DNA from 4 places in the Pseudomonas sp. PDM24 genome. Region 4 is predicted to be linked to each of the others. Evidence: predicted binding sites of a transcription regulator. Region 4 holds the regulator's gene; each other region holds the start of a gene.

Region 1 (4,360 bases), on a different contig from region 4:
CATGAACTGGGAGGAGATTCATCCGCCACCCAAGGGCACCGGGCGCGATCACTACCTGACGGCGGTGACTCGGGTCGACAATCAGTTGGTCGAAATCATCGACGTCGAGAAGGTGCTGGCGGAAGTGTCACCGACACCGGAAGCGATTTCGGTGGGCGTGGTGGATGTCGAGACTCAGCACAAGGCGTTGTCCTTGCGCGTGCTGACGGTCGATGACTCATCGGTGGCGCGCAAGCAGGTGACCCGTTGCCTGCAAACCGTCGGCGTCGAAGTGGTGGCGTTGAATGACGGCCGGCAAGCGCTGGATTACCTGCGCAAGCTGGTCGATGAGGGCAAGAAGCCGGAAGAAGAGTTCCTGATGATGATCTCCGACATCGAGATGCCGGAGATGGACGGGTACACCCTGACGGCTGAGATCCGCAACGACCCACGCATGCAAAAGCTGCATATCATCCTGCATACTTCGTTGTCGGGTGTGTTCAATCAGGCGATGGTCAAGAAGGTCGGGGCCGATGACTTCCTGGCCAAATTCCGTCCTGATGACCTGGCATCCCGGGTAGTCGACCGGATCAAAGCAGCAGATAACAGCTAGGGGCCTTCTGCCCCTGGCGGTCAAAACGATTTAAGAGGCGGCATCTTTGTCTACGGGTAATTTGGATTTCGAACAGTTCCGGGTATTCCTGGAAAAAGCCTGTGGCATTTTGCTCGGTGAAAACAAGCAATACCTGGTCTCGAGCCGTCTCAACAAACTGATGGAGCAGCAGGGCATCAAATCATTGGGTGAGCTGGTTCAGCGCATCCAGACCCAGCCGCGCAGTGGTTTGCGCGAGATGGTGGTGGATGCCATGACCACCAACGAAACCTTGTGGTTTCGTGACACCTATCCGTTTGAAGTCTTGAAGAACAAGGTCTTGCCTGCAGCGATCAAGGCAAGCCCCGGCCAGCGCCTGCGGATCTGGTCGGCAGCGTGTTCGTCGGGTCAGGAACCGTATTCGCTGTCGATGTCCATCGATGAGTTCGAACGGGTCAACATGGGGCAGTTGAAGATGGGCGTGCAGATCGTTGCCACTGACCTGTCCGGCACCATGCTGACCAACTGCAAGACCGGCGAGTACGACAGCCTGGCCATCGGCCGCGGTCTGTCGCCCGAGCGCCTTCAGCGTTACTTCGACCCGAAAGGGCCGGGACGTTGGGCGATCAAGGCGCCGATCAAGAGTCGGGTGGAATTTCGCTCGTTCAACCTGCTGGACAGCTATGCGAGCCTGGGCAAGTTCGACATCGTGTTCTGCCGCAACGTGCTGATCTACTTCTCCGCCGAGGTGAAGAAAGACATCCTGTTGCGCATCCACAGCACGCTGAAGCCGGGCGGTTATCTGTTTCTTGGCGCGTCCGAGGCGCTGAACGGTTTGCCGGACCATTACCAGATGGTCCAGTGCAGTCCGGGGATCATTTACCAGGCGAAGTGATTCGTTGACGGCATAAAAAAACGGGAGTCCTCAGGGGCTCCCGTTTTTTTGTGCCTGATTTCTCATTCTCGCCGCACTACCTGTAGGAGCGAGGCTTGCCCGCGAAGGCGGTGTATCAGACACAAAATCGCTGACTGACACATCGCCTTCGCGGGCAAGCCTCGCTCCTACAGTGGTCGGTGTAGTTCCTGATAAGCGGCAGAAAAGCGGCAGGCGGCGGAAATCGGTTGCCGCTTTTCTGGCATTGCCGGCTTGCCACCGCGCGCAAAGCCCCGGTTTACGGGCTTTTTTGAATTGGCACGCCGCTTGCTATGTCCATGTTACGAAAAATCAGGTCACCCGAAGGTTTCCCGACATGAGCATCAGCTTCGATAAAGCGCTCGGTATCCATGAACAAGCCCTGGGCTTCCGCGCTCAGCGTGCCGAAGTCCTGGCCAACAACATCGCCAACGCCGACACCCCGAACTACAAGGCTCGGGATCTGGACTTCTCGAAAGTGCTCGCCGAGCAGAACGAGAAAACCAAAAACGGCAAGTTCGCCTTGAACATGACCAACAGCCGTCACATCGAAGCTGAAGGCATGGGCAATGGCGACGAGTCGCTGATGTATCGCACGCCGATGCAACCGTCGATCGACCAGAACACCGTGGACGCCCAGCTGGAACAGTCGAATTACGCGGAAAACGCGGTCAACTTCCAGGCCAGCTTCACCCTGCTCAACAGTAAATTCAAAGGGCTGGTGTCAGCCCTGCGCGGAGAGTAATCCATGTCTCTATCCAGTGTTTTCAACATTGCCGGTAGCGGCATGAGTGCCCAGACCACTCGCTTGAACACCGTCGCCTCGAACATCGCCAACGCCGAGACCGTCTCGTCGAGCATCGACCAGACCTACCGTGCCCGCCACCCGGTATTCGCCACCATGTTCCAGGGCGGCCAGAGCGGCGGCAGCGATTCGCTGTTCCAGAACCAGGACGCTGCCGGTCAAGGCGTGCAAGTGCTGGGCGTGGTCGAAGACCAGAGCAACCTTGAAGCGCGCTACGAGCCGAACCATCCGGCTGCTGATGGCAAGGGCTACGTCTATTACCCGAACGTCAATGTCGTCGAAGAAATGGCCGACATGATTTCCGCGAGCCGTTCGTTCCAGACCAACGCCGAAATGATGAACACCGCCAAAACCATGATGCAGAAGGTCCTGACCCTAGGTCAGTGATAAGGGGCGATTCATATGAGCGTTATCAGCGATGTTCTGGCCAACTCCTCGGTCCAGACCCCGACCAACAAAGACAGCCTGACCTCGGCCGCTACCGGCGGCCAGGCGCTGGGCAAGGACGCGTTCCTGCAACTGTTGGTGACTCAGCTGAAAAACCAGAACCCGCTCGATCCTCAGGACAACAGCGAGTTCGTGGCACAACTGGCGCAGTTCAGTAGCCTGGAAGGTATCACCACGCTGAACGATACGGTCAGTGGCCTTGCCAGCAGCTACAGCTCCTCGCAAGCCTTGCAGGCTTCTTCGCTGGTGGGCCGCTCCGTCATTGCGCAGACCGACAAAACCCTGGTCGACACCTCCAAGAGCCTCAACGGAACCGTCGTGGTGCCTACCTCGGTTTCCGCGGCCACCGTCAAGATCACCAACTCGGAAGGCAAGACCATCCGTACGCTCGAGTTGGGCAGTCAAAGTGCCGGTAACGCCAGTTTTATCTGGGACGGCAAGGACGATGCGGGCGCGGTGGCACCGGCGGGTACTTACACCTTCGGCGCAACGGCCACCATCGACAGCAAGGCGACATCGCTGATTACTTATCTGCCAGCGACCGTTAACAGCGTGACCATCAGCCAGACCGGCGGTGAGTTGATGCTGAACCTGGCAGGCATGGGCAGCGTTGCCCTGTCCAAAGTACAAACCATTGGTATATAGAGCCGACTAACACGGCACAAGGAGTGGAATATGTCTTTCAATATCGGCCTTAGCGGTCTCTATGCAGCCAACAAACAACTGGACGTGACCGGCAACAACATCGCCAACGTCGCGACCACCGGTTTCAAATCCTCCCGTGCAGAATTCGAAGACGTGTACTCGGCCACTCGCCTGGGTACCGGCAGCAAGACCGTCGGCAACGGCGTGCGCCTGGCCAACGTTTCCCAGCAGTTTGGCCAGGGCGACGTGAACAATACCGGCAACGTGCTGGACATGGGCATCCAGGGCAACGGCTTCTTCATCCTCAGCGACAACGGCTCCCTGAGCTACACCCGTGCCGGTGCGTTCAAGACTGATGCTGAAAACTATGTGGTCGATAACAACGGCAACCGTTTGCAGGGTTATGGCGTTGATGCCAACGGCAAGATCATCAACGGTGTGTTGACGGATTTGAAGATTGATACGTCGAGCCTCAAGCCAAACCCGACCACCAAGGTCGATCAGACGATGAACCTGAATTCGGCGGAAACATTACCGACCGTGGCCACGTTCAGCCCGACCGATACCAACAGCTATAACAAGACCATTTCCACCAAGGTCTACGATAGCCAGGGTAACGAGCACACCATGGATCAGTACTACGTGAAAACGGGTACCAACGCCTGGCGTGTCCATACCTACATGGATGGTCGTTCTCCGGCCAACCCTGCTACCACGCCACCAGTGGCGATTACCGCCGACATCACTTTCAACTCCGATGGCAGCATCAATACGCTGACGGCGGGTGCTGGCTGGACCAAGACCGGCAACACGCTGACCATGACCGGTTGGGTGCCAGGTACCATTACCAACGCCGCGACGACTCCTGTGACCTGGGGTCCGAACGGTTCCGTCGCTGCCACTGGCGGTATCGCGTTCAACATGGCGCTGACCACTTCTTACAACTCGCCAACCGCTCGTACCGCCCAGTTCCAGGATG
Region 2 (4,360 bases), on a different contig from region 4:
CGGATATCCAGGACGGCAAGCACCGTTATTGAATGTGGCTCTTATTGAATGCGGCTCTTATTAAATGTAGCTATGGCCATTCATGAGAAAAAAGAAGTGACAGGTTCCAGACCGCTCGGGAAACTATCGGCTTTTCCGATTGACCGAATGTGGAGTCCCCAATGTCAGACAAAAGCCGTCAGATGACGCCCGAAGAGGCTGCTGAATTTGCCGAACAGGTGTTCAACAAAGCGCGCGAGGGCGATGCGGCCATGATGGCTGCGCTGCTGACCAAGGGCTTACCGCCGAACCTGCGCAACCACAAGGGCGACACCTTGCTGATGCTTGCCGCGTACCACGGCCATGTCGAGACGGTAAAAGTCCTGCTTGAGCACAAGGCCGATCCTGAAATCCGCAATGACAACGGCCAGAGCCCGATTGCCGGCGCGGCATTCAAGGGTGATCTGGCGGTGGTCAAGGCGTTGGTGGAAGGTGGCGCGCAAGTGGAAGGTTCGTCCTTCGACGGTCGCACTGCGTTGATGATGGCGGCAATGTTCAACCGCGTCGAAATCATCGACTACCTGATCAGTAAAGGCGCTGACCCGAAGGCCAAGGATGCCAACGGCGTATCCGCGCTGGACGCGGCCAAAACCATGGGGGCGGTGGATACCACCGCACAATTGCAGAAACTTCTGTCCTGACCTCAAATCCGTAGGAGCGAGGCTTGCCCGCGAAGAACGATAACCCGGTTTCCCAGTTAAACCGCATCATCTTCTTCGCGGGCAAGCCTCGCTCCTACATGTAATGCGCTATCCTTCGCGCCCTCAAATCTCCCTCGCTACAGGATCCACCTCATGAAAGCCGCACTCGTCGAACTCATCAGCAAAATCAGCTCCGGGTGCATGAGCGATGACGAAATCCTGAAAGTCGCTGACGAAGCGGTTCAGGCCTACGCCGATCCAGAAGCTTTTCTGACGGCCAATCCGGACATCAACTACGACGACACCTTCCCGATCCCGTTGGGTGAGTGGGTGGTCGTCGGCAGCTTGCCGGAAACCGTGCTGTTCCAGGCTGACACCTACATGGACCTGTTTGCGCAGATCGTCGCTTCATTCGGCCCCGGTGTCGATTTCAACATCAAACCCAAGCAACTGGCCAAGACCGAAGCCCTGACGGCGCTCAATCGCATTCAGGTGCAGATGAGCAGCATGAACAAGGAAAACGGCGGTTACACGCTGATGAACTTCAGCCAGTTGCTCGACGACGAGCTGCAAGTGGTGCTGGTCTACGGTAACGACGTGCCCCGGGTGCTGGAGATGTGCGCCGAAGTCGGCATCGCCGCAGCGCCATCGCTGGAAGCCCTGAAAGTGGCAATCCACGTCTGAAGCTGCCCAGAACGGTAATAAAACGGAACCCTCGCAAGGCCCGACTATCCTAAGAGGGCATACCACTCTTCGGGAGCGTCACCATGGGTTCCACGTTCAACAGCCTGGTTGGCCTGATTATTCTTGCCCTGGATATCTGGGCCATCATCAACGTGCTTAAAAGTGGCGCCGAGACCGGGATGAAAATCATCTGGGTGCTATTGATCCTGCTGCTGCCGGTCCTGGGCCTGATCATCTGGGCCATCGCCGGGCCACGAGGTAACGTGCGGATCTGACTGCATCCTCAAGCACAACGCATTTCCCTTGTGGGAGCGGGCTTACATCGCGAAGACGTCGACACATTCAGCATCGATGTAACAGACAAACCGCTTTCGCGAGCAAGCCCGCTCCCTCAGGTTCTGTGTTTATTCATGCCGACACGCGGTAATCCGTTGAACGATCAATCAGGGCTAAAGTCCAGATAGAAGTAAGCCCATCCATGGGTTTTATCGAGGAGGCACCGATGCAAAAGTGGAAAATCACTTTCGTGGATGATCACGGTGAAACAGTGGACGAACTCTTCGAGTGCGAGGAATGCCCGAATAGCGAGCAAGCCGCCAAACTCATTCGCGCCCGACGCCTGCCGATCGCTGCCGAACTGGATCTCAATGATCTGGAGGGTCGTACCGATGATCCGACCGTCAAAAGCCTGAAATCCCAGAACAGCATTGAAATCATCAGTATTACCCCGATCTGATACACCTCTTGTCACATTCACACCCAGACCTTGGCAGCGGCTCTATCTTGGGGCTACTCTGCAAGCGAGATCAGCGAATGACTCGCTAAGGTCTGGTCTTGTCAGCTACATGCTTGTTTCCCGTCGGCAACCTCTGTTGCCGTATCGCTCTCACCAATCGGTTGAAAGTGCAGGGAATACGGAAAGTCTATCCATCAGTCTGAGGGGGACGTTTCATGAGCACAGCCTATCAAGAAGACATCAGCAGCAGCGTGTTGCGCCGCATGAAAGAAGGCGGTTTCGACTTTTCACGATTCCATCCCATCGAGTTCTACGCCATTTTCCCGGACGAGGAGCGGGCACGCAGGGCGGCAGGTCATTTTTGTGGTGAATCCTTGAATGCCCAGATCAGCGTGCGCGATGACGGCGCGTGGCATCTGGAACTGAGCAAAGTGATGTACGCCACTTACGACGGTATCGGCGACTTTGAGCAGGACTTTGAGGCGGTGGTCGAGCCTCTGGGCGGTATCATCGAAGGATGGGGCGTCAAGCAGGAGGTACGAGGGCTACTCGCATAACTTTATGAACAGTGACAACACTCAGCAACGGCTGACCTTTGGGTTGGCCGTTTTCGTTTTCGCGGTTTGCAAAGGCCAAAGATCGCAGCCTCGTTTCACTCGACAGCTCCTACACAGCTCCTACAGGTGAAACGAGGCTGCGATCTTTTGATCTGGGTTTTTGATTCATAACGTTTCAAAAAAACAAAAAAAACCGCCTGAGCAGGCGGCTAAAGGGAAGTTTCGGTCAGGTTTTCCAGCGAATGCGCGGATTATCCGCATCGCCCCCCGGGCAGTGAAATCAACTCTGGCTATGCTGCTGATAGGCGACAGCATTGCTTCGCCATGAAGCGGGGGCAATCAGGTTGGGGCATTTACCGCACAGGATTGGTGCGGTGCGTGCAGCGCCATTATCCAACTGATTGATATTAAAGCGTTTATGCCGATGGCACGGGCCTTGCGAAGGCCTGGATGTCCGGGTGACAAGGAGTACGGCATGATCCGCACCTATTTTGATGAGATGTACGATGCCGGCGGCCAGGTCCGCCCGCATTATCGGGAGTTTGCCCGTTGGCTGGCCGAAACGCCTGACGAGCTTTTGGCACAACGGCGACGCGAGGCCGATCTGTTATTTCATCGTGCCGGGATTACATTCACGCTCTATGGTGATGAGCAAGGGACAGAGCGCCTGATTCCCTTCGACACCATTCCCCGCAGTATCCCCGCCAGTGAATGGCGGGTCGTCGAGCGCGGCTGCATTCAGCGGGTCAAGGCATTGAACATGTTCCTTGCCGACCTCTATCACGAGCAGCGCATCATCAAGGCCGGCATCATCCCGGCCGAGCAAGTGCTGGCCAACGAGCAATACCAGTTGGCGATGCAGGGGCTGGATCTGCACCGCGATATCTATTCGCACATTTCCGGCGTCGACCTGGTACGTGATGGCGACGGCACGTACTACGTGCTCGAAGACAATCTTCGTACCCCCAGCGGCGTGAGCTACATGCTCGAAGATCGCAAGATGATGATGCGATTGTTCCCCGAATTGTTCGCAGCCCAGCGCATCGCGCCGATCGACCACTATCCGAACCTGTTGCTCGACACCCTGAAAAGTTCCAGCCCGATCGACAACCCAAGCGTGGTAGTGCTGACGCCGGGGCGCTTCAACAGCGCGTTTTTCGAGCATGCATTTCTGGCCCGGGAAATGGGCGTTGAACTGGTGGAAGGCGCGGACCTGTTCGTGCGTGATGACAAGGTGTTCATGCGTACCACGGACGGGCCGAAAGCGGTCGACGTGATCTACCGGCGCCTCGACGATGCCTTCCTCGATCCGTTGGCGTTCAACCCGGATTCGATGCTCGGCGTTCCAGGTCTGCTGTCGTCCTACCGTTCCGGCAACGTGGTGCTGGCGAATGCCATCGGCACCGGGGTCGCGGATGACAAGTCGGTGTACCCCTTCGTCACGGACATGATTCGTTTCTATCTGGATGAAGAGCCGATCCTGAAGAACGTGCCGACATGGCAATGTCGTAATCCCTCTGAGCTGTCCCACGTGCTGGCCAATCTTCCAGAACTGGTGGTCAAGGAAACCCAGGGCTCCGGTGGTTACGGAATGCTGGTGGGGCCGGCGGCGACGGCGGCGGAAATCGAATCTTTCCGTGAGCGGATCAAAACCAAACCCCACGCGTACATCGCCCAACCGACGTTGTCTTTATCGACCTGTC
Region 3 (4,360 bases), on a different contig from region 4:
TCGCGGGCAAGCCTCGCTCCTACAGGGTTTGCGTCGTGCGCGATATTTGCGAACGACACAAATCCTGTAGGAGCGAGGCTTGCCCGCGAAGCTCTTCGGCCCATTTATCCTTCCCCATGAAAAAGCCCGCAGCGACGGCGGGCTTTTTCAGCAAGCAAGAAGCAGGCGCTTAGATAGGCCGGCTGCCGTACTTGTTATCAGGCTTCTTGGGAGGATCGGCGACCACATTGGCCTCCACTTCCTGCACCTTGCCGCCCCGTGCCAGAAACTCTTCCATGGCCTTGGCCAGGGCGTCGCGTTCCTTGTTCTTGGCTTCGACGCTCGGCAGCTCATCGACCGATACCGCAGCCTTGACCTTGCCTTTGGCAGTCGGAACGGGCACATCACCGCTGTCGTCTTCAGCGACGTCTTCTGCCGCCGCTTCAAGGCCTTCTTCGGTTTCGTCTTCGTCGCCTACTTCGAGGTCGTCGTTTTCCAGATCATCGTCGCTCATGTTCTACCTCATGACTTGCGAAAAGCAAATTAGTTATAGCCCAGCTTTGCTGTCTGTCGACGGCTGCCGGAAAAAAATCAACCACCACTGGTAACCAGCGGTTTTCATGCCCCTTCACCGTGCACGGTGGCGAGGACTTTACGGGCACCGCCGTGATCACGGTGCTCGCCCAGATAAACACCTTGCCAGATCCCCAACGCCAGTCGGCCTGCCGAGATCGGCAAACTGAGCTGACAGCCAAGTACGCTGGCCTTGAAGTGCGCCGGGAGGTCGTCCAGGCCTTCGTCGTTATGCTCATAGCCGTCTGTTCCTTGTGGGATCAGACGATTGAAAAATCGTTCGAAGTCGCGACGTACCGCCGGATCGGCGTTCTCGTTGATGGTCAACGACGCCGAGGTATGCTGTAGCCACAAATGCAACAGACCGACCCGACACGCCTTGAGTTCAGGCAAGCCAGCGAGTAATTCATCCGTTACCAGATGAAAGCCCCGGGGCCGTGCTCGCAAGGTGATCAGAGTCTGTTGCCACATACTGTTCTCCGCACGTTCGGGGCGCATTCTAGCGCGCTCTGGAAAAAAACAAAGGCCCTAATATTCCTTCAATCGTGTAAGCCATTGGCCGCAGAAAAACGCCCGTCGTAAACGGGACTGAACGTGTATGAAAAAACCTTTCAGCCCTTCCTTCACTGACAAATCCCGGACAAAAAAATGCCCGGCAAGCCGGGCAAATTTTTCGTGCGCGTGCTTACAAGTTGTAGCCGCGTTCGTTGTGAAGCGCCAGATCGATGCCGACAGCTTCTTCTTCCTCGGTGATACGCAGACCCATGACGGCGTCCAGGACCTTGAGGATGATGAACGTGACGATCGCGGTGTAGATCACCGTGAAGCCAACGCCTTTGCACTGGATCCAGACTTGTGCACCGATGTCGGTCACGGTGCCGAAGCCACCAAGGGCCGGTGCCGCGAACACACCCGTCAGGATTGCGCCGAGGATACCGCCGATACCATGCACGCCGAAGGCATCCAGGGAATCGTCATAACCGAGTTTGCGTTTCAGGGTGGTGGCGCAGAAGAAGCACACCACGCCCGCCGCCAGACCGATCACCAGAGCGCCCATCGGGCCCACGGTGCCTGCCGCCGGAGTAATTGCAACCAGACCGGCCACCACACCCGAGGCGATACCCAGTGCGCTTGGCTTGCCGTGAGTGATCCACTCGGCAAACATCCAGCCCAGCGCCGCCGCAGCGGTGGCGATCTGCGTGACCAGCATCGCCATGCCGGCAGTGCCGTTGGCGGCGGCAGCGGAACCGGCGTTGAAACCGAACCAGCCGACCCACAGCATCGCCGCACCCATCAGGGTATAGCCGAGGTTGTGCGGGGCCATCGGGGTGGTCGGGAAACCTTTACGCTTGCCCAACACCAGGCAGGCAATCAGACCAGCCACACCGGCGTTGATGTGCACCACGGTACCGCCGGCGAAGTCGAGAACGCCCCAGTCCCACATCAGGCCGCCGTTACCGGACCAGACCATGTGCGCGATCGGTGCATAAACCAGGGTGAACCAGATGCCCATGAAGATCAGCATGGCGGAGAACTTCATCCGCTCGGCGAAAGCACCGACGATCAACGCTGGAGTGATGATGGCGAAAGTCATCTGGAAGGTGATGAAGACCGCCTCGGGGAACAGCGCCGCGGGGCCGGTCAGGCTCGAAGGCGTGACACCGGCGAGGAACGCCTTGCCCATGCCGCCGAAGAACGAGTTGAAGTTGACGACGCCCTGCTCCATGCCGGTGGTGTCGAACGCAATGCTGTAGCCATAAATGACCCACAGAATGCTGATCAGACCGGTAATGGCGAAGCACTGCATCATCACGGAAAGAATGTTTTTCGAGCGAACCATGCCGCCGTAGAACAGCGCGAGACCGGGAATGGTCATGAACAGCACAAGGGCTGTCGAGGTCATCATCCAGGCGGTATCGCCGGAGTTGAGGACTGGGGCCGCCACTTCGTCTGCCGCCATGGCCAGGCCGGGCATTACGAGGGACAACAGGGCTCCTAGCCCTGCGATTTTACGCAGAGTCATATTGTTTTCTCCTGGGGCGTTGGGTTTGTGGCGGCTTAGATTGCGTCGGTATCGGTTTCGCCGGTACGGATGCGAATCGCCTGTTCCAGATTGACCACGAAGATCTTGCCGTCACCGATCTTGCCGGTGTTGGCAGCCTTGGTTATCGCCTCGATAACCCGGTCCAGATCCTTGTCGTCAATGGCGACATCGATCTTCACCTTGGGCAGAAAATCGACCACGTACTCCGCGCCGCGATACAGCTCGGTGTGACCCTTCTGCCGACCGAAGCCTTTGACCTCAGTAACGGTAATGCCCTGCACGCCGATCTCGGACAGCGACTCGCGCACGTCGTCCAGTTTGAACGGCTTGATGATGGCAGTGACTAGCTTCATGAAAACTCTCTCCCGAATTGGTGGACTTGCCCCAGGAAAACAAACCCGACTCAAGTCTAAGCGCAGTGCCTGGCTTTGTAACGCATCGTTCGGCCTTACCTGCCCGTCCGACGCCAGCTAACCACTCCGCACGAAACTTCCCCCGTTCCGCTTGGCGCACTGCATTCGTCACAGCGACTGCATCAGTGCATGGGTCACCAGCGACTAAGCAGAAAGCTTGCCATCTATCCAAAACCCATTGATTTCAATACCTTGGCCGCTGCCAAAGAGCCTTTCACCCGATTGACGCAACCGTTACGCACAACAACAGTGCGCGACTGCCCACTCGACTGCGCGAAAAGCGTGCATCGCAGCTGCCGAGATTGACTATAGACACTGCGTGGTACACTGCCCGCCATTGTTGACAGGAACATTCCCCATGCTCGCGCCCAAAGACTTCCTCGACGCCCTGAGCGGCACCGCCTCCCGCCTCTTCAGCGGCGACACCCCGCTGCCGAAAAGCGAAATCGAAAGCCAGTTCAAGGCTTTGTTGCAGAGCGGCTTCAGCAAGCTGGACCTGGTGAGCCGGGAAGAGTTTGATAGCCAGATGGTTGTGCTCGCGCGGACCCGCGCACGGTTGGAGAGCCTTGAAGCGAAAGTGGCTGAGCTGGAAGCGAAGCTCAATCCACCGACCGAGTAACCCCGCCGATCCCCTTTGACAATGGGGTCTATGTGGGAGCGAGCCTGCTCGCGATAGAGTCACCACGGTGTTCCAGCAGCCCCTCGCTGGAACGACCACCCCTGTAGGAGCTGCCGAAGGCTGCGATCTTTTGATCTTAAGCCCCGCAAACATCCCGGCAACTTCCTACAAAGATCAGCACCGCCGTCCGATAGCGTCGCAAAGCCCCGGCTCCTAAGCTCACCTGATGCTGAATGTCAGCACTAGGTTTGGCGACCTGGAACCAAGCTATGCACGCAACGTCATTCGATATCGGGTATTTCTCTCGATTCGTTATATGGCGGCTGTGTGTGGGAGACCTTCGGGTCTGCCGGTATTCGCTTGGCCGGTTCGCCAACCCGCACGCAGCTGCCACCTTTATTGTTTGGCGACGATAAGAGGCAGTCATCTATCAAGCGAATTTGGGCACTGCACTATGGACGAAAACTATCTGACACCACACATATTCACCCGCCACAAACTCCACCTCCACGCCCTCCTCCTCGGAAACCAACCCTGGTTCAGCGCCCGAGACCTCGGCCGACTCCTGCGCCTCTTCCTCGACGAACGCGCCGTCCGCAAACTCGACCCCGACCAACACCAAACCCTACAGATGCTCATCCATGGCACCGTCGAAAACACCCTGCTCATCAGCGAATCCGGTGTCTACGCATTACTGGTCTACCACTACTGCCCCGAATACCGAGGCCTGCG
Region 4 (4,360 bases):
TCAGCAGGCGCAGTTTGATGGTATCGCGTAGCTGATACAGGTTCAGATTGGTGGTATTGACTTTTAGGTCAGCCAGATCGGCGATAGGCCCCAGCAGATTGGTTTCATCCTGGATCGCCTCCGCCAGCGAACGATTGGCGCTGCTCAGCGGGTGACGACGGCGAGTTTCCGAAAAGCGTTTGAGCAAGGTTTCTTCGTCGGCGTCCAGATACAGCACATCGCACTGGATATGCCGGCTGCGGACCTCTTCCAGCAATTCGGGAAACCGTGACAGGTGGCTCGGCAGGTTGCGCGCATCGATGGACACGGCCACCAGCGGTTGTGCCAGTTCGGTGTGAATCAGCGCGCGTTCGGCCAGTTCCGGCAGCAAGCCGGCCGGCAGGTTGTCGATACAGTAGTAGCCGTTGTCCTCGAGCACATCGAGGGCGGTACTTTTACCTGAGCCGGAGCGGCCACTGACGATGATCAGGCGCATGATTAGTGACCGTTCTGCTCGTCCAGGACAACCTGATACAAGGCTTCGTTGCTCGGGGCGCTGCGCAATTTTTCACGCACTTCCTTGCGATCCAGCATGCTGGCAATCTGGCGCAGCAATTCCAGGTGTGCATCGGTGGCGGCTTCCGGGACCAGCAGCACAAACAGCAGGTCAACCGGGGCACCGTCGATGGCATCGAAATCGATAGGGGCTTCCAGGTGCAGCAGCGCACTGATTGGCGAGGTGCAGCCTTTGAGCCGGCAGTGGGGGATGGCGATGCCGTTGCCGAAACCGGTAGAACCGAGTTTCTCACGGGCAATCAGGGCCTCGAAGACGTCCTGCATTTCCAGATCCGGTACTTCGCGGTGGATAAGGTTGGCAATTTGCTCGAGGGCTTTCTTTTTACTGCCACCCGGCGCGTTCACTTGGGAACGGCCGGGGGTCAGGATGGTTTCTAGTCGGATCATGGATTGGGGGTGTTAACGACCGGTCGCGCCCTGGAGGAGGCTCTGGGTCTTTTCCTTATGCTTTTTAAGTTGGCGATCCAGCTTGTCGGTCAGCAGGTCGATGGCGGCATACATGTCCGTATGCTCGGCATTGGCGACCACTTCTCCGCCGGGAATATGCAGCGTGGCTTCGATCTTCTGCAGCAGTTTTTCGACGTTCATCGTGACTTGCACATTGGTGATCTTGTCGAAATGCCTCTCTAATCGGTCGAGTTTTTCGCCGATGTAGGTGCGCAGGGGTTCGGTCACTTCCAGTTGGTGTCCACTGATGTTGACTTGCATACAGCTTCTCCTTCGTTGCCAGTGCATAAAGCGGCAGGCAGAAATGCCTGCCACTGGAACGCTGTGGCCAGCCCGGCGGCTACATCAACCGCTTCCGTTCGCTGGAAGGCGCGATCCCCAGGGATTCGCGGTACTTGGCGACGGTGCGACGGGCTACCTGAATGCCTTGTGCCTCCAGTAAACCAGCGATCTTGCTGTCACTCAACGGCTTTTTCTGATTTTCCGCGGCAACCAGTTTTTTGATGATCGCGCGGATCGCCGTGGACGAGCATTCACCGCCTTCAGAGGTACTGACGTGGCTGGAAAAAAAGTATTTCAGTTCATAGATGCCCCGTGGGGTATGCATGAATTTTTGCGTGGTCACCCGTGAAATGGTCGATTCATGCATGCCGACTGCTTCGGCAATGTCATGCAGCACCAACGGCTTCATGGCTTCGTCACCGTACTCAAGAAAGCCGCGTTGATGCTCGACGATCTGGGTGGCGACTTTCATCAGGGTTTCATTGCGGCTTTGCAGGCTCTTGATGAACCAGCGAGCCTCCTGCAGCTGATTACGCATGAAGGTGTTGTCAGCGCTGGTATCGGCGCGGCGCACGAAACCGGCATATTGGGCGTTGACCCGCAGGCGTGGCACCGATTCCTGGTTCAGCTCCACCAGCCAGCGCTCGTTGTCCTTGCGCACGATCACGTCGGGAACGACGTATTCGGCTTCGGTGGACTCGATCTGTGAGCCCGGGCGCGGGTTGAGGCTCTGGACCAATTCGATGACCTGGCGCAGCTCATCTTCCTTGAGCTTCATGCGGCGCATCAGCTGGCTGTAGTCGCGGCTGCCGAGCAGGTCGATGTAATCGGTGACCAGGCGCTTGGCTTCGGCCAGCCAAGGGGTCTTGGCGGACAACTGGCGCAGTTGCAGCAGCAGGCATTCACCCAGGTTGCGGGCGCCGATGCCAGCGGGTTCGAATTGCTGGATGCGGTGCAGGACGGCTTCGATTTCGTCGAGTTCGATGTCCAGTTCCGGGTCGAACGCTTCGAGGATTTCCTCGAGGGTTTCGTCCAGGTAGCCCTGATTGTTGATGCAGTCGATCAGGGTCACGGCGATCAGGCGATCAGTGTCGGACATCGGTGCCAGGTTCAGTTGCCAGAGCAAATGGCTTTGCAGGCTTTCACCGACCGATGTGCGGGTGGTGAAGTCCCACTCGTCGTCATCGTTGCTCGGCAGGCTGCTGGCGCTGGTCTGGTAGACATCCTCCCAGGCTGTGTCGACGGGCAATTCGTTGGGGATGCGCTCGTTCCAGTCGCCTTCCTCAAGGTTGTCCACCGTCGGGGCGGTTTCCTGGTAGGAGGGTTCCTGAATGTCGGCGTTGGGTTTCTGTTCGGCGCTATCGGCCAAGGGGTCGGCGTTATCGAAGTCGTCGCCTTCTTCCTGGCGTTCGAGCATCGGATTGGACTCCAGAGCCTCCTGGATTTCCTGTTGCAGGTCCAGGGTCGACAATTGGAGCAGGCGGATGGCCTGTTGCAGCTGCGGTGTCATCGTCAGCTGCTGGCCCATTCTCAAGACTAGCGATGGTTTCATGGCAGGGGCTTAACACCTTATTCGCCGGCGCACATGCGCCATCCACTACAGGGCGCCGAAGCGCCAAACATAAGCAAATTATATGCCCGAAACTGAAGTGTTTGCCTAGAGCGCTGTAACAATAAAAAGTTATTGATTTTTTATTGAAGTAAGCGCTCCCTCGGCGACCCGGGCACCTCAGGTGCTTACAGGCGGAACTCGTGGCCCAGATACACTTCCTTGACCAGTTCATTGGCGAGGATGGTGGCGGAGTCACCTTCAGCAATCAGTTGGCCGTCGTTGACGATGTAGGCGGTTTCGCAGATATCCAGGGTCTCACGAACGTTGTGGTCCGTGATCAGCACGCCAATGCCTTTAGCCTTGAGGTGATGGATGATCTGCTTGATGTCGCCCACCGAAATCGGGTCCACGCCGGCGAAGGGTTCGTCGAGGAGGATGAATTTCGGGTTGGTAGCCAGTGCCCGGGCGATTTCCACACGGCGGCGTTCACCACCGGACAGGCTCATGCCGAGATTGTCACGGATGTGATGGATGTGAAATTCCTGCAGCAGGCTTTCCAGCTCTTGGCGACGACCGGCCTTATCGAGCTCCTTGCGGGTCTCGAGGATGGCCATGATGTTGTCGGCCACCGACAGTTTGCGAAAGATCGACGCTTCTTGCGGAAGATAGCCGATGCCGGCCTTCGCACGACCGTGCATCGGCTGGTGGCTGACGTCCAGGTCGTCGATCAGTACGCGGCCTTGATCGGCCTGTACCAGGCCGACAATCATATAGAAACAGGTGGTTTTACCGGCGCCGTTAGGGCCAAGCAGGCCGACGATCTGACCGCTGTCGATGGACAGGCTGACGTCGCGCACGACCTGACGGCTCTTGTAGCTCTTGGCCAGATGCTGAGCTTTCAGAGTTGCCATTACTGGGCCTTTTGCTCGTCGGTTTTCTTCTTCGGCTGGATCACCATGTCGATGCGAGGGCGTGCCTCGGTGACCTTGTTACCCGTGGCGCGACCGGCGCTCGCAAGCTTTTTGACCGTGTCGTAGACGATTTTCTCGCCTTGGGTGACGTTGTTGTCCTTATCGATGACTTTGGCGCGATCGATCAGCACGACGCGGTTTTGCGAGGCGTGGTACTGGATAGTTACGCCATAGCCCTGGACCGGCTTGGTATCGCCCGCCGTTTGCAGTTGCTCGAAGTAGGCAAGGTTGCCCACCGAAGTCACCACGTCGATGTCGCCGGTCGGGGTGCGGGTGATGGTCACGGTATTGCCGGTGACCTTCATCGAGCCCTGGGTGATGATCACATCGCCCTTATAGGTGGCAACGCCGTTCTTGTCGTCCAGTTGGGCATCGTCGGCCTGAATGCGGATAGGCTGCTCTTGATCGTTCGGCAGAGCCCAGGCGCTCACGCTTCCCAGTGCTGCGCCCAGACTGAGCAAAATAGGGAGAGTTTTAACGAGCCTCATACTGTCCTCTTACGTTCGATAGCAGGTGTATCCTGCTTTCTTTCAAGTACGCTTTCATTCCGTTG

Evidence for each region. The regulator sigma-54, encoded in region 4, starts transcription at its own class of promoters, with help from an activator protein. The targets are predictions, from matches to a motif close to ANTGGCATNNANNTTGCTNT.
Region 1: flgB (flagellar basal body rod protein FlgB) is a predicted target of sigma-54. The motif match lies at 1,760-1,779, and genes of this name have one in related genera.
Region 2: KW837_RS01805 (circularly permuted type 2 ATP-grasp protein) is a predicted target of sigma-54. The motif match lies at 3,081-3,100, and genes of this name have one in related genera.
Region 3: glnK (P-II family nitrogen regulator) is a predicted target of sigma-54. The motif match lies at 3,155-3,174, and genes of this name have one in related genera.

Annotation. Positions count from the first base shown of each region.
Region 1 covers NZ_JAHUWR010000001.1:13,753-18,112, forward strand. Annotated here, with positions in the region: gene KW837_RS00050 (chemotaxis protein CheV) at 1-592, shown strand, start outside; gene cheR (protein-glutamate O-methyltransferase CheR) at 639-1,466, shown strand; gene flgB (flagellar basal body rod protein FlgB) at 1,822-2,229, shown strand; gene flgC (flagellar basal body rod protein FlgC) at 2,233-2,676, shown strand; gene flgD (flagellar hook assembly protein FlgD) at 2,692-3,381, shown strand; gene flgE (flagellar hook protein FlgE) at 3,412-4,360, shown strand, end outside.
Region 2 covers NZ_JAHUWR010000001.1:364,643-369,002, forward strand. Annotated here, with positions in the region: gene KW837_RS01775 (long-chain-acyl-CoA synthetase) at 1-32, shown strand, start outside; gene KW837_RS01780 (ankyrin repeat domain-containing protein) at 162-680, shown strand; gene KW837_RS01785 (hypothetical protein) at 834-1,364, shown strand; gene KW837_RS01790 (PLDc N-terminal domain-containing protein) at 1,448-1,639, shown strand; gene KW837_RS01795 (hypothetical protein) at 1,867-2,100, shown strand; gene KW837_RS01800 (ribonuclease E inhibitor RraB) at 2,316-2,657, shown strand; gene KW837_RS01805 (circularly permuted type 2 ATP-grasp protein) at 3,133-4,360, shown strand, end outside.
Region 3 covers NZ_JAHUWR010000002.1:430,388-434,747, forward strand. Annotated here, with positions in the region: gene sutA (transcriptional regulator SutA) at 170-493, opposite strand; gene KW837_RS09865 (secondary thiamine-phosphate synthase enzyme YjbQ) at 598-1,023, opposite strand; gene KW837_RS09870 (ammonium transporter) at 1,238-2,575, opposite strand; gene glnK (P-II family nitrogen regulator) at 2,611-2,949, opposite strand; gene KW837_RS09880 (accessory factor UbiK family protein) at 3,368-3,628, shown strand; gene KW837_RS09885 (Bro-N domain-containing protein) at 4,083-4,360, shown strand, end outside.
Region 4 covers NZ_JAHUWR010000007.1:212,576-216,935, forward strand. Annotated here, with positions in the region: gene rapZ (RNase adapter RapZ) at 1-475, opposite strand, end outside; gene ptsN (PTS IIA-like nitrogen regulatory protein PtsN) at 478-942, opposite strand; gene hpf (ribosome hibernation-promoting factor, HPF/YfiA family) at 955-1,263, opposite strand; gene KW837_RS22680 (RNA polymerase factor sigma-54) at 1,343-2,836, opposite strand; gene lptB (LPS export ABC transporter ATP-binding protein) at 3,022-3,747, opposite strand; gene lptA (lipopolysaccharide transport periplasmic protein LptA) at 3,747-4,295, opposite strand; gene lptC (LPS export ABC transporter periplasmic protein LptC) at 4,282-4,360, opposite strand, start outside.